Regions from separate parts of the Metabacillus sp. YM-086 genome, predicted to be linked through region 2. Evidence: a T-box and tRNA genes for the amino acid it is inferred to sense, from the RefSeq annotation. Region 2 holds a T-box; the other holds one or more tRNA genes.

Region 1 (10,607 bases), on a different contig from region 2:
AAGAAACTGAAGAAAATAGTGAATTTGATCAAAAGGCTGGAGAATTAGTTGAAAAACAATTTTCTTATTTTCAATCCATTGTTAATGGTCAGTTTTTTGTTCAGTCCAGACAAAATGGCCCTCAAGATCAGTATCCGGAAGATTGGGTCACAGAGAGTGTTAAGAATGAACTACAAGAACGAGTTTCAGAAATTGATGAACTATTACCTGAACAATTAGATTCCAGTAATTCTGTTGCTCAAGATTTGCTGCAAGTATTAATTCGAATAAATCAGGCATATAGTCAATCTGAAAGTCAGAAAAATATATACCATGTTTATAGGATTTTATATGAGTTAAATAGTGAATTAAATGATTATGAACTTGAAGAAGGTATGTTTGATCCAGAAAATGATTGGTCACAGGTATTTAGCGAAGTGGAAGAAGAGCAGCAGGAAGTAAAAAGTGAAGCAGAATTACAGGTAGAAATCGAATCAGCATTAGAGGCTGAGCATGAGGATGAACAAACTACAGAGTGATACGCATTAAACGACTCTTATAAACAAACAACAGCTAATAACGAAAATAAAGCTTCTTGGTTGGGAATGAAGCTTTATTTTTTTCTCTTCTTTTGTAAGGGATTTAATCATATACTCTGTATTTAAAAGTATGACATTCATTATAGATATGTTCGAAAAAACTAAGTTTTAAGGAGATCTAAAGTCATGAAGGAAGAATTAAAGTACATAGGGCAAAAAATTGTTGAGAATGACTTAGAACTTGCAAAAAAAGTAGTTTTTCAAAAGGATACCGTTCTTATGAAGCAGATTGAATTGTCGAAGATGCCAATAGCAGAACGTATCAAGTATAGAGCCACTCTCATTCGTTATTTTGGTGAGGCTCTTTATGGTAACCTTGATGAGATAAGAGAAAAGGTGATCTGTTGGGGAAGAGAGGCTGCACAAATTGCGATAAGGGATAATATTTCTTTAAGCAGCACATTAAGAGGGATCTATTTATATCGAACTGTTATCTGGGATGCTTTTACTAAAGAGTTAAATAAAAGGGAATTCGCTCCTATTACGATGCTTGATGTTTCTAAAATTATTGATCCGTTATTAGATTTAGTCTGCGGAATTATTGGTGAGGAATTTGAAAAGCATAATCAGAAGTTAATGGATGTAGCTTATACAGCACTTGAGGAACTCTCTGTACCTGTAGTTCCTATTGTAAAAGGTATTGTAGTGCTTCCTATAGTTGGGGCAGTAGATACACATCGTGCAAAATTAATTATGGATATCTCATTACATGAATCTGCAAGATTAGGTGTATCCAATCTAATTTTAGATGTGTCTGGTGTTCCAATTATTGATACAATGGTGGCCAATCAATTATTTCAAGTTGTAAAAGCATTACAATTAACAGGTGTAGAAGTGATCATAACAGGAATTCGCCCGGAAATTGCTCAAACTGTTGTAAAGCTAGGAATTCATTTTGGAGATATTAAGACAAAGGCTACAATGATGCAGGCCTTACATGAACTTGGCATTAAAAAATCCTGAATTAATTAAGAAAGAGGATGAGCAATTAAGCTCATCCTCTTATTTATCTATAAGGATTAGGCCGTACCTCAATTTGCATTAATGATTAGCCACAAATTCTTTGTTTTGATCTTCTGTTTCTTCATCATCGTTATTTGTTGTTCTCAATGGAATCTCTTTAAGGAAAAGAGTGACAATGAAGGCGAGTGAAACAATACCAGCAGATACGATAAATACAGTTGTTAAAGAAGTATTTAAAGCTTCTTTTAATAGCTGGATAAACTGATCAAAGAAAGGAGTCATTTCTACAGGTAATTCTGAGCGAATGGCTTCTAATTGTTCTGTATCCATTAATACTTGTGGATTTTGTAGTTGTGCCATGTTTTCAGCCATTTCTGGAGGTGGCGCAGGAATATTTTCTCCTTGAGTGCTTGCTAACTCATCTGTCATTTTGTTTCCCATAACAGATCCTAATAAAGCAACCCCAATTGTACCTCCTATTTGTCTAAATGTTTGCATCGCTGATGTTGCAACACCAAGGTACTTATGACTCACAGCATTTTGTACAGTGATATTAAACACAGGCATATTGACGCCAAGTCCAATTCCTACAACAATTAATTGAAGAATTAATCGTGTGAGAGTTGATTCAACTTCCAGTGTAGAATTTAACACAAGTCCTACTGCCATAATTATTAATCCAAGAAGGGCAAAAATTTTATATTTCCCTGTCTTCGTAATTAAGTTACCTACAATAATACTCGAGGTAACCATTGAAATGGTCATGACCATTTCAACTAATCCGGAGACTGTCGCTGATTCCCCTTGAACCCCTTGAACGTAAAACGGAACATACATAATTGTACCGAACATTCCCATTCCCATGAGCATTCCCGCTATATTAGATACAGAGAAAACACTATTTTTAAACAAGTAAAGAGGAAGAACAGGGCTTTTCACTTTTAGTTCAATCATGATAAAGGCAATTAAAGATATGATTGTAAGTGAAAATAAGCCAATAATTTCAAATGAAGCCCATTCATACTTATCTCCTGCCCATGTAAACCCTAATAATAATGAAACGATTGTAATTGTTAATGTAATCGAACCAAGAAAGTCAATTGATTCTCTCTCTTTTGCCTTTTGAGATGGATATAATTTAAATATTAAAGCAAAGGCAAAAAATCCGATCGGAAGGAATACCCAGAAAATCCAGTGCCAGTCAAAATTATCAACAATATATCCACCAAGTGTTGGACCGAATAAACTTGAAAGTCCGAATACACCACCAAGAAGTCCTTGCCATCTCCCGCGTTCACGAGGGGCAAACAAATCTCCAACAGTTGTGAACGCACAAGACATAATCATCCCACCACCAAAGCCTTGAAGCCCTCGGTATAGGATTAATTGAAGAATATCATCTGCGGTTCCACATAAAAAGGCACCAATCATAAAGATGGTGATACCAATTAGGATAAATATTTTTCTACCGTATATATCAGACAATTTACCAACTAACATAGCAGTAATTGTGGATGTTAACATATAAACGGTAAATACCCAGTCAAAGTATTCCATTCCACCTATTTGAGAGACGATTTTTGGTAAAGCAGTACCTACGATTGTCATGTTAACTGCAGCAAAAAACATGGCTGACATAATGGCAATCATAATCATAACTTTTTGTCTGTTATCTAAGTGTTCCATTCGTTACCTCCTGTATACAACTCAGTGATAAGAGAGCGAAGCTTTGTTGTGATTTGTGTTAGCCCTTCTTCCTTTTCAAAGTAATGTAAAAGAACATCAATTAAAAAACTTCGAGGCTTTTGGGCCTTTACTTCATCTTTTAACAGATTAAGAGATGAAGTAAGATTATTTTTTGTTTCTTCATTGTGATAGCTACTTATGTAATCTTCGATAATTAAAAATTGATTGTCAATTTCATCCGTTTTAGAGATAGAAGAACTATTAGTAAGGTTTAAAAAGTGTAAAATTCTTTCCTCTGTTAAAAGTGGATTTGGTCTAGTGGTTAACAAATCATTTACTATTGAATCTAAACGATCAACTATATAGGTTGATATAGCTTGAACATTAACTTTTTCATTTTTATTAGCAAGGATGGAGAGGAATTCCTTTATTAATCCTTGTAGAGTTATGGTTAGGTCCCAGCAATATAGATTAATATGATTTCCATATGCCTGCAGAAGGCACTCCTTTTGCCACTGTGTAATTCTGAATCTCATCCTTTGCATTAATAATCTAAAGTCACTGTTTTCAGAAAGCGGCACATCCTTTAACTGCATGAGGATAAAATCTTTTCGCTCAATAAAGTCTTCAATTTGTGTACTTAATTGCTTGAGTAAAAGTTCTCTTGGTGATAATGATTCATCAGTGGAATAACGAAATGCTTTTTGAAACATCATATTTTGGTGATACTCAAACACCTCTATAAATAATTCTTCTTTAGATGAGAACACTTTATATAAAGAAGCTTTTGACATTGAGCATTGTTCCGCAATTTCTTGAACTGATGTTGAGAAATATCCTTTTTTAGAAAAAATTTTAGTTGCAGCATCGATTAATAGCTTCCTCTTTTCGTCCAATATCTACTCACATCCTTTTGAAGAAAACTAAGTGGTTTACATAGAAAACTAATGAGTTCATGGTGAATTTTAGAGTAGAGACAAGCTTAAGTCAAGAATAAATAGTTAATGAAAGAATTACTAATAAAAAAACAGCGATTTCTCGCTGTTATGTTGCCAATGAAAAAGGAAAACTGATGATAAATGTTGTTCCTGCTTTGTCACTTGTTACCTTCATTAGCCCACCGTGATTTTCAATGATTTTCTTTGAAACAGATAGGCCTAATCCAGTACCATCATCTTTTGTTGAGAAAAATGGATCAAATATATGAGGTAAAAGAGAAGGTGGAATACCTTTCCCATTATCACGAAACAAAATCTCAAGATGATGATCAACAACAATTGTCTCAATTGTTATAACCAAAGGTTGATCAGATCTAGCTTGGATAGCATTTATGAATAAGTTCATAAACACCTGTAGCAATTCCTCCTGATCTCCTTTTATCATTGCTTTTGTTGTTGATGAATCAAGGATATATTCCAGCTTTGTGTTATATAGTAATGCCTCACTTTCTAGAAATTTCCCCAAATATTCTTTGAGAAACTTATGCAGGTTGATCATTTGTCTAGAGCTAGATGAAGGCTTTGCAATACTCAAAAAGTCACTAATAATTTTATTTGCTCGATCTATCTCAGGAATGAGAATATCAGTGAAAAGTTGTGACACTTCAGTGTTGGTTTTATCTTTTAGTAATTGTAAATACCCTCTGACTGTTGTAAGAGGATTTCTAATTTCATGTGCGATGCCAGCAGCAATTCTTCCGGCGAGCGCTTGCTTCTCAGCTTCTTTTATGACGTTAAGAAAATAAAAAGTACCTAATACTCGTTTAATCGATCCATCTGTATTCCATAAAATACGAGTATTAATAAGCCCGTAATTTACATCTAGTACTTCTTTATCTTTCATTTCAATACCTGTTCGTATCGTTTCAAGTAGTTCGATTTGATCGTCTGGAAGTTGTAAGAGCTCTCTTATATGTTTACCAATTATTTTATCCCGGTCTACACCTAGATCTTTAGCAGTTTGGAGATTACATAACGTTATGAGTCCATCACCATCAACAAAAACAATATGGTGCGGAACAAAATCAAAGATAGAGGAAAGGAAGAGTTCAGTTTCTGCAAACTGATCGTAAGTGGTTGAAATAATAAATTCATCACGGGTATGTGAATTAGTGTTTGCTTTTTGAATAAGTATTTGTTTGGAGTTACCTTCTTTAGCAACTAACTTGCTATGTTGTTTATTTACATATGTAAACGAAAAAGGAAGTTCACTTAGGAGTTCTTTTAGTAAAGCATTTTCGTTTTTTAATTTTTCAATTTCGAGGTCATGCTTAAGCTCATCTACCATTTTTTTGCTCCTTGTAAGACACATTTGCAATCATTATAAGGTTAGTATATCCTATTCTTTTTTTCAATTGCTAGCTATTGCCCATACCGAATACCATGTCATGCATTAAACAATTGCACCAACACCCATTCGAATTGATTGTTTGCTGAATAGAATAATAAGAAACTTTCTAAAGGTGGTCATACAAATGGGAGAAGTTGAGGAGAAGGTGCATGAACTTGAGATGAAAATTCATGAGCTAGAACAACAAATAGAGCATATAGAAGAATTTCATTCGAATTCTTTGGATGAGAATGATGTAAGAGCTGTTGTTGATGGTCTATTAGCTGAAAAAAATATTGCGACACAAGAAGAAATTGAACGTCAACTCAACAAAAGTCATTTATCATTAATTAAGTGGATTCTTGGTACCGGAGTAAGTATCGGAGCGTTAGTTGTTAGTATCGTTCGGTTTTTGTGATAGATGGATTGAAAAAAGGGCAACATCTTAGTTGCCCCTTTACTATCTATTTCAGTAATGATAATATCCTCTGCCGAAAGGACCGTCATCTAGTACAGCTCCACCTAGAAGCCCTGCACCAAGACCTAGAAGTCCAGTAGTAAGTGGTCCTACACCACCAGCGCCATATCCTCCGAATCCAGGACCATATCCTGCACCGTATCCGTATCCAGCGCCAGGGTAACCGCCGAATCCAGTGCCATAACCACCATATCCTGCGCCATAACCACCATATCCTGCGCCATAACCACCATATCCTGCGCCATAACCACCATATCCAGCACCAGGATAACCGCCGTAACCAGGACCTGCACCATATCCGCCTGTGAAACCACCAAATCCACCTGGATAACCAAAGCGTCCATCTGATAATCTTGCATCTCTATGTCTCATTTCATTTCATCCTTCCCAAATGTTATTTCAGTTTCTCTGTACTATATGTGTTTACCTAGCCACTTGGGAATATGTTTAGCAAGAATGGGCGACCGTCTAATGAAGTGAAGTATGGATGTACGGTCTTATGAAAGGTTTATTGCGGCACACACGTAAGATTTACTGAAACATCTGAAAAAAATATAAAAAGCCTTGATTATCATATTGAAAGATTATATAATGTTAAAGTAAATTATGAAGAATGTTCGACATGCTTCGACAATATTTTCAAAAAGGTATTGCATCACATAAATATACTTGATATAATGTACCTATTCGCGGGTGTAGTTTAGTGGTAAAACCTCAGCCTTCCAAGCTGATGATGAGGGTTCGATTCCCTTCACCCGCTCCATACATAATAATTGGTTACAACGCAGTGTCTCGTTTCTTAGATAAACGATGCATTGCGTTTTTTATTATGTCATTGATTTTGCTATCAAATAATGAAGTAACTCGAAGGGATAAATCCTTCGAGTTACTTGATGATCTTATATGTTGCGTCTCCGCCATGTATTTGTGTAAACATACTAGATAATGCTTGTAATAGTTCTAAAGACCTCTCTTCAGAAAGAGAAGGGTTTAAATAAACAATATGTAAAGCTTCTGTTGTGTTAGATGTTACAGTGGTTCTTTTTGAATCCACATAAGGACTTCCAAATGGACCCTGATGATCCTCTGAAACTAATTTGTTATGAAAAGAAACTTCACGTTCATTGATGGCAAGATAGGTATCCTCTTCACTACCTATCTTGATTTTAACATCCCCAATAAGCTTATCTTTATCATAAATCCCTAGGGGAATTTGGTATTGAAGAGATAAAAAGTTATTTAAGTCTACTGCAGAGTTGAACGGTTGAAGATATTGCTGTTTCTGAACCCGTCGATATAATGCTTCACTTGAAGGGCGGTATCGGTTAGGGTCTGTTCCTATTGCTTTAAATAGTTGTCGCCATTCTAGGATGGCTGGGATATCCGTTACTTTCTTATCAACATAATCAAAATAAAGAGATTCTTGGAATAGCTGTAATCTTCCTTTGAGCATTTGAGGAGAATCTCCAACGTGAATACCCCGATATTCCACAATGCCAATTTTAAAGTCTTTGTTAAGTTGGTTGAGTTGATCTTGAACGGTCATTTCCATTAATTCATACCTCCACAAACATTGAATGTGGTGTTATTTTACCATAGTAGAAGAAAAAACTTAGAATATGTGACCTTTAAAGGAGGGAAGAGCAATGAATATTGAAGAATTTAAAAGGGAAGTTATTGAATATAGTAAAACAATAGGCATCGATAAAATTGGATTTACAAGCGCGAATATGTTTGAAGAGCTAAAGCAAAGGTTGATTACACAACAGGAGCTTGGCTATCAATCAGGCTTTGAGGAGTCAGATATTGAGAAACGTGTTGCACCTATTAAACTTTTACCTAAGGCAAGTTCAATCATATCCATTGCTCTTGCTTATCCTTCAAAAATGAAAAACGCTCCAAAAAGTACAAAAGAAGAAAGACGTGGTATATTTTGTCGTGCCTCTTGGGGGCAGGATTACCATGATGTGTTGCGTGACAGGTTAAATAAATTAGAAGTGTTTTTAAAAGAAAAAGTACCTGATATTCAAGTGAAATCGATGGTTGATACAGGTGAGCTTTCCGATCGTGCAGTTGCGGAACGGGCAGGTATTGGATGGAGTGGAAAAAACTGCTCAATTATCACGCCTGAATTTGGCTCTTATGTTTATTTAGGTGAAATGATTACAAACTTTCCTTTTCCGCCAGATACTCCAATGGAAGATCAATGTGGCTCATGTACAAAATGCCTCGATGTTTGTCCAACAGGTGCTTTAGTACAAGGTGGTCAGCTTGATTCATCAAAATGTATTGCTTTTTTAACACAAACAAAAGGTTTTCTGCCTGAAGAATACCGTACGAAAATTGGAAATCGCATCTATGGTTGTGATACTTGTCAAACAGTTTGTCCTGTTAATAAAGGAAAAGATTTTCACTTTCATCCAGAAATGGAGCCGGATCCTGAAATTGCAAAGCCAAAATTAAAACCGTTATTAACAATAAGTAATCGTGATTTCAAAGAAAAATTTGGACATATATCTGGTTCATGGAGAGGCAAAAAGCCTCTTCAAAGAAATGCGATCCTGGCACTTGCGCATTTTAAAGATACAACTGCGTTAGATGATTTAATAAAAGTGATGCACGAAGACCCAAGACCTGTGATTAGAGGTACTGCAGCATGGGCGATAGGAAAAATAGGGGAAGCTTCAGCAGCACACGAGCTACAAAAAGCATATGAAAAAGAAAAAGATTCACAAGTTAAAGAAGAAATCACTAAAGGTTTGTCCTTTCTTCTTACAGAAAAATAAAAGGATGTTAAAAGGCGGCGTTCTATTCTCCGCCTTTTTATGTTTGGATCCTCGATATGTTTTATTGAAAGGGATCATAGTCAATGAAACGAATCTAATTGACTTTACATAAAATCATAGATAAAAGCGAAATAACATGACTAAATCTCAACACCTTCTACATACGTTTTAATAAATACGTTATGGTGGTGATGATCGTGAAGCAGCTAATTTCTGAGTTAAATGAAGCGAAACTTCAAATGCTGATCAATGCTAAATATATAAAAAACGAAAGAAATGATGCTGAACTACAGGCAATACAACGGAAACTTGAATTTTCTGGAAAACGAAATACAGAAATCGTTAAAGGTAGTACAAAAATAAATATTACGAATATTGACACAAGAACAAAAGACCTGAAGGAGGCAAGGTATACATGTCATTCGAAGTGGCTTAATAAGCAAAATGACTTTTTTTATCTTGAAGAAAGAATTGAAAACAGAAAGGCTAGTATTTATAAAGATGAAATTGTTGAAGATCTATTATTGAATCACGAAGGAGACAATGACAGATCCAGTATTCAAATCATGGATGATGATGAAAGGAATAAAGATTCTTCGTATCGTTACGACCGAATGGCGGCTGTTCAATATGCTGAGCGTTGGTGGAATAGTACGAATCCTAAATATAAAAACTTTGATGTGAATTGCACAAACTTTATTTCACAATGCTTGCATGCAGGTGGGGCCCAGATGAGAGGATATCCTAACCGTTCTTCAGGATGGTGGATGCAAAATAATAACTGGAGTTACAGCTGGTCTGTTGCAAATGCAATGAAGAATTTCTTAGCTCAATCCCAAACTGGTTTAAGAGCCGAGCGAGTAGAATCACCGGATAAATTAATGCCTGGGGATGTTATTTGCTATGATTTTCAAGGAGATGGCCGCTTTGATCATACAACGTTTGTCGTAGCAAAAGACGATGAGAATATGCCATTAGTAAATGCACAAACTTATAATAGCCGTATGCGCTATTGGGCATACGAAGACTCGACTGCCTACACACCAAATATAAAGTATGCTTTTTTTCGAATACTTGATGATACCAGTTCAAAGTAACAATGGTATAATGGCTATTGAAATAAATGTTAGTATTTTTCATAGAAACAGACGAGGTGAAAAAATTGGCTTTACATGTTGTACTTTATCAACCAGAGATTCCTGCAAATACAGGGAATATTGCACGTTCATGTGCAGCGACTAACACAACTCTACATTTAATTCGTCCATTAGGATTTTCGACAGATGATAAAATGCTGAAAAGAGCGGGTCTGGATTATTGGGAGTTTGTAAATGTTGTCTATCATGACTCTCTTGATGAATTATTTGAAAAATATAAATCAGGAGAATTTTTCTTTTTAACTAAATTTGGCCAACAGCCGCATACTACGTTTGATTACAGCGATCTTAATAAAGATTATTTCTTTGTTTTTGGTCGTGAAACAACGGGCTTGCCAAAGGATTTAATTCAATCCAATATGGATAAATGCTTACGTCTTCCAATGACAGAGCATGTGCGTTCATTAAATTTATCTAACACTGCAGCTATTCTTATTTATGAAGCATTAAGACAGCAGAACTATCCTGGTCTAATGCTGGACTTTCATAACTAAAGGCTAAGCGCAGGAGCTAAACACAAATAAAAAGGGTGACTCAAACGGTATAGATCTTATCAAAAGGTCTATATCATTTGGGTCACCCTCTTTTTTATCCAACTTACTTTTTAACGCCTGGCTTGCCTTCATATCCA
Region 2 (10,607 bases):
GCTGATGTTCCTTCATCGTTGTAACCAACACTTCATCTGGTAACGATAAATATTCTTGTTCAAACTTCCCAAACAAAGCAGTTGGATATTCAACAAGATTGTTTACTTCCTCTAAGAGATCCTCGTCAACCGGGATGACCCAGCTATGTTCCTGTTCTAGATCTGACAACTGCTGACTTATTGCTTCTTTTCTTTTTACAGGATTTGCAATAACGAATTGTTCTAGTAATACCGTTTCATACAATGAAGGCATCGCAATTTCAACTTTCTCTCCTAGAAAACGATGACCATATGTATATGAATCTGTTTTTACCCCAGCAATTTCAAAAGGAATGACTTCTTGTCCAAATAAGGCTACAAGCCACTTAATTGGTCGGATATATCGTAATTCTTGGCTTCCCCAACGCATGTTTTTTGGGAATGTTAATCCCGTTATTAATTGTTTAGCCTCTGTTAATAATGTTTTTGCTTCTATCCCTTTTGTGAATTTTTGAACGTGGACATACTCAACGCCATTAATTTCCTTAAAGTAGATATCTTCAACAGAAGCGCCTTGTCCTTTTGTAAAGCCTATTGCAGCTTTTGACCAATTGCCATTCTCATCAAGAGCAATCTTTTTAGCAGGCCCTTTTGCTTCTTCTTCAATATCAGGCTGTTTTTCTAGCACATCTTTTACTAATACGGCTATACGGCGGGGAGAGGAATAAGTTCTCACTTCGCCATGTGATAACTGTTTTTCATCAAGCCATTTTGTTAATTTGTCTGCAAATTGATTCATTGCATCTGTCACATAATGTGCAGGCACTTCTTCTAAACCAATCTCTACTAATAAATCTTTCTTACTCATGATTTGTTCCTCCTTCCTGCTGTAACATAGGGAAGCCTAATTTTTCTCGTTCTTCATAAAATGTTTTTGCGACTTTTCTAGCTAAGTTTCTTACACGACCAATATAGCCTGTTCGCTCAGTAACAGAGATCGCCCCTTTTGCATCTAAAAGATTAAATGTATGAGAGCATTTTAAAACATAATCATATGCAGGATGGACAAGACCTTCATCCATCTGTCTCATAGCTTCTTTTTCATAGGTTGAGAACAAATGAAAAAGCATATCCGTATCAGACGTTTCAAAGGTATATTTTGAATGCTCATACTCAGGCATTAAAAAGATATCACGCACCGTGTATCCATCAGTCCACTCTAAGTCAAATACATTTTCTTTATCTTGAATATAAGATGCCAGCCTTTCAATACCATACGTGATTTCAGCTGAAACCGGCTTACACTCTAACCCACCAACTTGTTGGAAATAAGTAAATTGAGTGATTTCCATTCCATCTAACCATACTTCCCAACCTAAACCAGCACAGCCTAACGAAGGGTTTTCCCAGTTATCCTCAACAAAGCGAATATCATGCTCTAATGGATTAATTCCTAAAGCACGTAATGAATCAAGGTAAAGCTCTTGAATATTGTCTGGTGAAGGCTTCATTATCACTTGAAATTGATGGTGTTGATAAAGTCTGTTAGGGTTTTCCCCATAACGTCCATCAGCAGGTCTTCTAGATGGTTCAACATAAGCCACCTTCCATGGCTCTGGTCCTATACTTCTTAAGAACGTATAAGGACTCATAGTTCCTGCACCTTTCTCAGTATCGTATGCTTGCATAAGCACACAGCCTTGATCAGACCAATGCTTTTGCAACGTTAGAATCATATTTTGAATATTCATCTTTATACACCTCCATTAATTTATAAAACAAGTTTTTGCTTTTGGGTTTAAACAGCATGACTTTTGTGGTCTTATTTAAAACTGACTCGAAGGACACTGCCTTGATAACAGTCTTTTAAATGAAAAAAGCTCCCGTCCCTATGTCAGACTAATGACATAGGGACGGGAGCTAGCCCGCGGTTCCACCCTAATTGCTTATATATGTATAAGCCACTTTAAATGAATATGCTCCAGAACGCCTTTCATTACGGGTCAATCCTTAGCTTTCACCATCCTAAGGTCGCTATCATTGAGTAATCGTAATTACTTCTTTCCTTCAACGCAACAATTGTTAAATTATATTTGCATCTTAATTGAAAATTGTTCTAATGTCAACAATGTCCTTCTATAACTTTCCCTTTAAAGAATCCATTTGATCTAAAAAACGCTTTGATTTAATTGTTAGACCTGTATATTCCTGATAATAGGAGTTGATGACCATTTTTAATTCATTCTTCGTCTCCTGTTTGACAGAAATATTTCCTAATCGGTTTAAATCAAAATAATAAAAAAGACGAAGGAGCTTTACTGTCATCGGAGATATCTGTAATCGATAAGGATCATTTTCAAAACATCGATGACATAAAAAGCCTCCCTCTCGTATCGAAAAATGAAATGTTCCATCTTTTTGACCACAAATGGAACAAGCATTAAGCTGAGGCTGCAGCCCTAATACTGGTAACATTTTCATTTCAAAAATATGAATCAGAATATCCGGATCTACATCTTCATCTAGATATTGAAGGGTTTGTTTTAATAATTCAAATAAAAAAGGGTTTCTGTCTAGGTTATCAGTACTTTTGTCTAGTAACTCAGCTAGGTATGAAGCATATGCTGTTAAAAAAATATCTTCTCGAATACTTCTAAATGACAAAATTGTTTCTCCCTGCTGTAGACCACCTAAACCACTAGATTTTTGAAATAGGAACGTCCCATACGTAAAAAGTTGGGTGATTGACGTAAGGCGACTATTAGGTTTCTTAGCGCCCCTAGCCATAACCCCAACTTTCCCAAGTTCTCTCGTATATAATGTTATTATTTTGTTTGTTTCACCGTAATCGGTAGATCGTATAACAATTCCTTCACATTTTTGAAGCAAATTTCCCCTCACCTTTCAAAGGTTCAGGCAAGATCAGGAAATTGGAAAATCTAGTTCAGCTAGTTCATCATCTTGAGAATCGGGTCCTTCATCATTCTCCTTTTCTAACTCTTTAAAAAGAAGATACGTATCAATACTACCTGTTTGCGAAAAAACCTTCCAGGTAAAATCCAACATATAAACCCCACCTTTCAGTTGTTAAGACTAGCAAGCAATAAATCCAATTTCTTTACAGTTATCTTGACCTTATTTTCTTCATTTCATGTTAAACAATTTTTACTAATGCTTTTCATGAATAGGATTATTTTGTTTATTGTTTCATCCTAAACGCTTTAGTATTCATCTTCTCTAAATCCATAATCACGAAGCTGTGAAGCTTTATTTCGCCAATCTTTTTGCACTTTTACCCAAAGCTCTAAAAACACTTTAGATCCTAACAATGCTTCAATATCGACTCGGGCTCTTTGCCCAACTTCTTTTAGCATACTCCCACGCTTACCGATTACAATACCTTTTTGCGAATCACGCTCGACAATTATCGTTGCGCCAACATATATTGCAGCATTGTTTTCACGGCGCTCAAGCGTATCCATTACCACTGCAATGGAATGTGGAATTTCTTCTCTTGTTAAATGTAAAACCTTTTCTCGAATTAGCTCTGTTATAATAAATCGTTCCGGGTGATCTGTCACTTGATCTTCCGGGTAGTACTGAGGCCCTTCCGGTAGGACAGCTTCGATTTGTTGTAGTAACGTGTCAACATTGTTTCCCTGCAGTGCTGAAATGGGAACAATTTCTTTAAAAGGATATAACTCTTTATATTGTTCAATGAGAGGCAGCAGTTGATCAGGGTGTATTTGATCTATTTTGTTAATAATTAGAAAAACAGGTGTGTTCGTTTGTTTTAACTTCTCAATGATGAATTCATCACCACGACCATACCCTTCTTCTGCATTAATCATGAATAAAATTAAATCAACCTCTTTTAACGTGTTTTGTGCTACTTTCATCATAAAATCGCCAAGCTTATGTTTTGGCTTATGAATTCCTGGGGTGTCAATAAAAACTGTTTGAGATTGATTTGTTGTATAAACCCCTTGAATCTTGTTACGAGTTGTTTGTGGCTTATCGCTCATAATTGCAATTTTTTGACCGATCACCCTATTAATAAAAGTAGATTTTCCTACGTTTGGTCTTCCTATAATTGATACAAATCCTGATTTGAAAGATTGATTATGATTCATGTAAATCCTCCGCTGAAAAAGCTCCTGGTAGTAATTCGCTAACTGTAAGTTCTGAAACATCACCTTGGAGGTTTGTTAAAACAATTTTCATGTCTTTTGGACAAAGCTCTGCAATTACTTGACGACAAGCACCACAAGGTGGAACAGGTCTGACTGTATCTGCTACAACGGCTATGGTTGTATATTCTTTGTCACCTTCTGAATATGCTTTGAATATTGCTGTTCTCTCAGCACAATTACACATGCTGTAAGCAGCATTTTCAATATTGCAGCCTTTATAAACTTTTCCATCCTTCGTTAATAAAGCTGCACCTACTTTAAACTTAGAGTAGGGAGTATAAGCCATTTCCCTTGCTGCTTTCGCTTCTTCGATGAGTTGTTCAATGTTCACTAAATCTTTCTTCCTTTCTCTAAGAGAATGACTAATTCTCTCTTTTATTTTACCTAATTTTCGGATAGATTTCACGCCTAATTCAAACTTTGTCATTTAATTGTAAGAATCTTCGGACAGTATATTTAATACATTAAAAGGTTTGTCTTTAAAGTTAACAAACCTTTTTTCAGTAAAAGAAGTCCTAATTTAACAATGATAAGCTATCTGCATTATTCCGGAGCCTCACCATTTGCTTTGACAGCTCATAGCTATACAAATAATTTAAGATGACTCCATATAATAATTACACCAATTATAACCGAAAGAAACGCATATACCAAAACCGCTCCAGCCGCAGCGTCTTTTGCTGCTTTTGCAAGCGGGTGGTAATCTGGTGTAATTAAATCAACAACATGCTCTAAAGCGGTATTGATCAATTCTAACGAAAGCATACCACCGAGTAAAAACAGGAGAAGAACCCATTCAAATGTTGTAAACCCTAGAAGCATTCCCACTATTAGCATGATGAAGGAAATAGAAACATGGATCTGAAAATTCCTCTCCGTTTTAAAGGTTTGAATAATACCGGACCAAGCAAATATAAAGCTTCTAAAAAAACGCTTCCATTCAGATAGTTTCGGATCTTTTAAGTCCATATTGATTTAAAATTTCCTTTTGTTTAGTAAACATCTCTTTTTCATCAGCTTCTGTCATATGATCATAACCTAAAAGATGGAGAAAACCATGTACAGCTAAAAACCCCAGCTCCCTCATAAATGAATGACCATAATCCTGAGCCTGTTCTTTGGTCCGAGGAATCGATATAATGATATCTCCAAGCATTCGAGGTTGATCTATACCAACAATTTCAACCTCGCCTTCTCCCATCTCTTCTAAAGCAAATGAAATAACATCAGTTGGTTGATCTTTGTCTCGATAATCCCGGTTTACTTCTTGTATACGTTCATTTGTAACGAATGTGACTGAGATCTCAGCACCTTCTGTTATCCCTTCTTGTTCAGCAGCAAACTGCAAAAGTTCTTCAACTGTATGTATTTCCTTTTCAGTTAATTCATTTGTTTCATCATGACTATCGATAGATAATCTCATTCTTTCTTCACCTTCTGTTTTTTTGTTAGTTCAGGGTACTCAATTCTAGAATGGAAAATTCCTTTTAATGATTCACAAAAAGACTTGGCGATAATATCCAATTCCTTTAATGTTATATCACATTCATCTAACTGATTATCTTGTAATCGATCAGAAATGATTGACCTGACCAGTTTTTCAATCTTTTCAGGAGTAGGGTTTGACATTGAGCGTACTGCAGCTTCTACACTATCTGCAATTGAGATAATCGCAATTTCTTTTGTTTGTGGCTTTGGACCCGGGTAACGGAACTCCTCCTCATAGATGGAATCATTCGTTTGCTTAGCCTGATGATAAAAATATTTTAAAAGTGTTGTCCCATGGTGCTGTTCAGCTATATCAACAAATTCTTTTGGCATTTTATGCTTTCTTAACATTTCCACGCCATCTGTAACATGGGAAATAATGATATTTTTACTAAGTTGTGCAGAAAGCTTATTATGTGGATTTTCAATATTCATTTGATTTTCAATGAAGTACTGTGGACGTTTTGTTTTTCCAATATCATGATAATAAGCAGCCACCCTTGCAAGAAGTCCATTAGCACCAATAGCTTCACAGGCGGATTCTGATAAATTAGCAACCATAACACTGTGATGGTATGTTCCAGGGGTCTCCGTTAAAATTTTCCTTAGTAATGGGTGATTAGGATTGGCTAACTCAATTAGCTTCATCGTTGATAGTATGCCAAAACCTGTTTCAAAAAATGGCATAAAACCTATTGTCAATACCGAAGACACAAGACCTGACGCACATGCCATCACAAAATACGAGGATATTTCCATATTAGAATATCCACCATTTCTAATAAGCATAATGGCTGTAAGTGCTAGCACATTGACTCCAGCAACAAATAAACCTGCCTGCAAGATTTTGGAACGCAGGTTATGTTCACCTAAAAACAACACCCCTGCAAGACAGCCAAAAAGATAATAAATTCCGATAGAAAAGTTAAAATTGCCTGTTATTCCTTCATTAAATATAACACTTCCACAAACAGCAAAGATCATACTAGTTAAAATAGCTAATCGTTCATTTAATAATAATTTAACCAGCATAACTCCCATTGCAACCGGAACGATATAACCAATGTGTGTATAATCGATCTTTTGAAATAAGCTGACAATTTTCATTAATAAAATCGTAATAGCAAAGATTAAACAATATAATAACAAAGAATTATTTTTTCTTGAAATTGGACTGTCTTTCTTTTCGAAAAAATAAACAACTGCTGCCAAGATAAGGAGGATAAATAAACCGAGCCCCAAAAATGGTTTAAAAGATTGATGGTCATCTAATAACCCAACAAGGCCAAGTTTTCGATAAACTTCACGGTTAATGAGTTCATCTTCCTCAACTAAAATTTGCCCTTGTTTTATTTGCGCTTCTTTTACACTATCTACAGCTAGCTGTCTTTGCTCTTCTGTTGCTTCAAGATCAAACACATAGTTTGGCGTGATCGCAAATCTAGCAAGAGTTGTAGCTGATTCAGAAACTTCTGGTCGTAACGATGTATATTGGAGCTCATCCTCAACCTGCTTTTTTGCTTCTGTTAATTGAACAATAGGTATTTCTTTGCTCATTATATTATTCACAGCTGTTACAACAGCATCTTTCGCTAACTCAAGTTCGTCTTCAGATGTTTCAACTAATGATACAAATGTATCAGCAGGTATTTTTTTGTTGATTGAATCCGTTAATTTCCCTCTGATCTTCTCAACTTTCTCATTTGACGTGGTAGTTGAAACACCCTCTTCATTGCCTTTTTCTTCTTCTTTTCTAACCTCTATTACAGTGTCAAAGATAGACGAAACAAGGTCTACTTGCTTTTCTGAGATTTCCTTTTTTAAAACATACTGATCCTCTACTGAGTCATATGCTTCCTGTTGCTTTCTTTCAGTCTCAACTTTATCTTCCACCGTTGTAGGAGCATAAATTGTCTGGTCAGAAACAGTAAAGAGCTCAATATCCAGCGTTTCAGGCTTTACATTACTGTACAAAGCTACAAATAAGATTACGGCTAAAATGCTGTATAAAAAAATATGTAAAAACTTGTAGCTATTTAACTTATCTATTACTTTATTCGTTCTTTTATTTTCCTTTGAATTGGCATTTTTTTTCTTCATGATTGGCACCACCCTCTAACAACCTTCCAAAGAAAAGCCCCTATAAACAATTCTATACTACCATTATTCATTTTTATCGAAAAATGTTCAACTGTTAAGACAAAATATGACAAAAAAAGAACAAAAGTGCAAGCACTTTCATAAACAATACCTTAAAAAGGATTTTGTTGAAAGTGCCTAAAGAATGACTGTTTATTCATAACTCACTCAATTAGACTGAATGCAGCATTCTACATACTTTTTTTCAAAGAAAAATGACCCGATTAAGGGTGCTCGGGTCATTTTTCTTATTTTGAATTTTCATCATATGCCGAAATAATTTTAGCTACAAGTGGATGTCGAACAACGTCTGATTGCTCGAGAATCACAAAAGATAATCCACTAACATTTGTGAGGATATCTTTCGCGGTAGCCAAGCCTGATTTAACTCCTTTTGGAAGGTCAACCTGTGTAATATCACCAGTTATGACCATTTTGGAGCCAAATCCCAGTCTTGTTAGGAACATTTTCATTTGCTCCGGCGTAGTGTTCTGCGCTTCGTCTAAAATAACGAATGCATCATCCAATGTTCTACCCCTCATATATGCCAAGGGGGCAATTTCAATTGTCCCACGTTCAATCAGCCTTTGGGTGTGCTCCATTCCCAAAACATCATGAAGAGCATCATATAATGGTCTTAAATAGGGATCAACTTTTTCCTTTAAGTCACCCGGTAGGAATCCTAAGCTTTCTCCGGCTTCCACAGCTGGTCGTGTTAAAATAATGCGTTTAACCGATCCAAGTTTTAATGCATTTACGGCCATTACTACAGCCAAATACGTTTTTCCCGTTCCTGCAGGGCCAATTCCAAACACTAAATCCTTTTTTTGAATAGCAGAAATATATTGGCGCTGACCTAAGGTTTTTACGCGTATAGACTTTCCTTTAGCCGTTTTTGCAATTTCCTGCATATAAAGGTTTTCCAGCTGATCTAGCTTTTGTTCTTTCGCCATATTAATGGCATAAATAATGTCTCTTTCACTAATGTTAATACCTTTTCTAATAATGAGAAGAAGTGATTTAAGAAGTTCATCGACAAGTTTAACATTCTCGGCACTTCCTGAAACATGTACTCCTTCTCCTCTTGTTACAATCGAAACATTTAAACCCTCTTCAATTCGTTTTAAATGAAGATCATGGTTACCAAATAGAGCAATTGCTTCGTTTGGATTTTCTACTTGTTGATTCATTGTCACTAATTCTTCTGGCATTCTTTAATCTCCCTGAACAATTGGTGTGGTTTTTACAATATTTTCTATTGCTTGATAAAGAACAGTCAACTTAACTTTACCATTCTCATTCGATTGGTGCAAAACTTTTTCACCTATGACCTTTTCTTCTTCATCCAATTTGTCTTCAATATCTTTACGTCCTCTATCTAATGCAGCTTCTTTTGCTTGCTCAACACTATACTCTCTTTTTATCTGTTCCTTTTCACGATGTGTTTCATTCACATAGGCAATAGGAAGTGTAAATTTCAAAAATTTCACATGATAAACATCATCTTCAACTTCAAAAGATTTAAATTTACTAGCTCCAAATCCCCATACTGGGATTTTTAAGGAACCCAGTTGAAGATAATGTTTAACTTTAGCTTCCCCAGTTAACACATCAAAAGTCGTTTTTAATGGAATTGTTATTGAAGATTTATACCAAGTTTCCCCGAATATCTCAGCCTTAGCAGCAACTTTCTTTTGTTCATCTTCTTTACCAATCAAACCGGATACTAATACCTGCCCCTTTGAAACATGTTCATTTAGGGTTGTTAGCGGTTGACCTTGCTCAACGAACATCTTTTTAATTACAGCTTCCTTCTGTGCAACAATATGTCTTGGACTTACTAGCTCTTCTTCCTCAGGCTGGTTTTTCTCTACAACTTTTAGATGATAGGTTGTACCTGTTAATTCTACTCCAACCCATGTGATTTGTTGTATATTATCTGTTAAAGTCTTCTGAATATCATCTGGATTTTCAACCAAAAATTGGAACTTACCGGTTTTAACTCCGATACTGGATAATTCTTTTTTAATTAAGTGTTCTGTTTCAGGTGATGCACCTTCGACCTTTATTCCCCAAATCATATTAGATAAAACAAAAATGACCATTAAAAAGGCAAGCAAACCTAAAACGAAACCATTATTTCTCCATGACTTTTTAACGAAAAAAGGAAAGCCCAACCTCTTTTCAAACCTACATTTACACTCACTTTTCTTTACAACAGCTCGTAAAGCATGTACATCTTGAAGGCGTATAAAAAAACTTAAACTTTCTGACTCATATCGTTTAACATTCCACACCACAATATTATTTCGGATACAGTCGTTTAAAAACCTCTCTGTACCTCTTCCGCTAATACTCACTTTAACTACACCAAACAAATAACTCGTCCATTGATTCTTCATACTCATCCCCCTGTTTAAGAAACACATCAATAAAAAAGAGATATATACTTGTCTGCCGTGTTGCTGAAACCACAGCAGACAACTAGACAATTTCACCCAAATATTCCTTATGATTACATGAAGTTCTTTACAATTACGAACGATAGGAGTAAAAACATTTAAGACTCATCAAGGTATAAAACTTGGTTGATTTTACCTTCTAATAAAATTTCTTCCGGAAGAATCGTTTTTATGACAAAGGCTTCACCTTTAATTAAAAGCTGACCCTGCTTTAGTAATAGGCGGAGCTCAGTATCAGTAAATGTAAGGAGTCCTCGATGATTCTCTATGTAAATATGTAGCTGTCCAACCATCGTAATTCTAGGAAGATCCATCATGACATCCGGCGGGAGTTCAATGTTATTTG

Evidence for each region. The T-box of region 2 lies ahead of glyQ (glycine--tRNA ligase subunit alpha). A T-box ahead of a tRNA ligase gene usually reads a tRNA of that ligase, here a tRNA-Gly.
Region 1: it encodes a tRNA-Gly, which carries the amino acid that the T-box ahead of glyQ (glycine--tRNA ligase subunit alpha) is inferred to sense. The anticodon was not compared.

Annotation. Positions count from the first base shown of each region.
Region 1 is NZ_JBLUOI010000049.1:13,139-23,745, reverse strand. Features, by position in the region: gene ACEWK1_RS18720 (hypothetical protein) at 1-518, shown strand, start outside; gene ACEWK1_RS18715 (STAS domain-containing protein) at 705-1,541, shown strand; gene ACEWK1_RS18710 (MDR family MFS transporter) at 1,620-3,227, opposite strand; gene ACEWK1_RS18705 (TetR/AcrR family transcriptional regulator) at 3,215-4,123, opposite strand; gene ACEWK1_RS18700 (two-component system sensor histidine kinase NtrB) at 4,272-5,513, opposite strand; gene ACEWK1_RS18695 (hypothetical protein) at 5,701-5,973, shown strand; gene ACEWK1_RS18690 (hypothetical protein) at 6,025-6,405, opposite strand; tRNA gene ACEWK1_RS18685 (tRNA-Gly) at 6,723-6,796, shown strand; gene ACEWK1_RS18680 (B3/4 domain-containing protein) at 6,920-7,585, opposite strand; gene queG (tRNA epoxyqueuosine(34) reductase QueG) at 7,680-8,819, shown strand; gene ACEWK1_RS18670 (amidase domain-containing protein) at 9,011-9,916, shown strand; gene trmL (tRNA (uridine(34)/cytosine(34)/5-carboxymethylaminomethyluridine(34)-2'-O)-methyltransferase TrmL) at 9,973-10,470, shown strand.
Region 2 is NZ_JBLUOI010000041.1:26,498-37,104, reverse strand. Features, by position in the region: gene glyS (glycine--tRNA ligase subunit beta) at 1-847, opposite strand, end outside; gene glyQ (glycine--tRNA ligase subunit alpha) at 840-1,730, opposite strand; T-box leader at 1,886-2,059, opposite strand; gene recO (DNA repair protein RecO) at 2,116-2,868, opposite strand; gene ACEWK1_RS16925 (YqzL family protein) at 2,902-3,045, opposite strand; gene era (GTPase Era) at 3,201-4,112, opposite strand; gene ACEWK1_RS16915 (cytidine deaminase) at 4,102-4,599, opposite strand; gene ACEWK1_RS16910 (diacylglycerol kinase) at 4,755-5,141, opposite strand; gene ybeY (rRNA maturation RNase YbeY) at 5,113-5,595, opposite strand; gene ACEWK1_RS16900 (HD family phosphohydrolase) at 5,592-7,760, opposite strand; gene ACEWK1_RS16895 (PhoH family protein) at 8,048-9,010, opposite strand; gene yqfD (sporulation protein YqfD) at 9,014-10,201, opposite strand; gene yqfC (sporulation protein YqfC) at 10,360-10,607, opposite strand, start outside.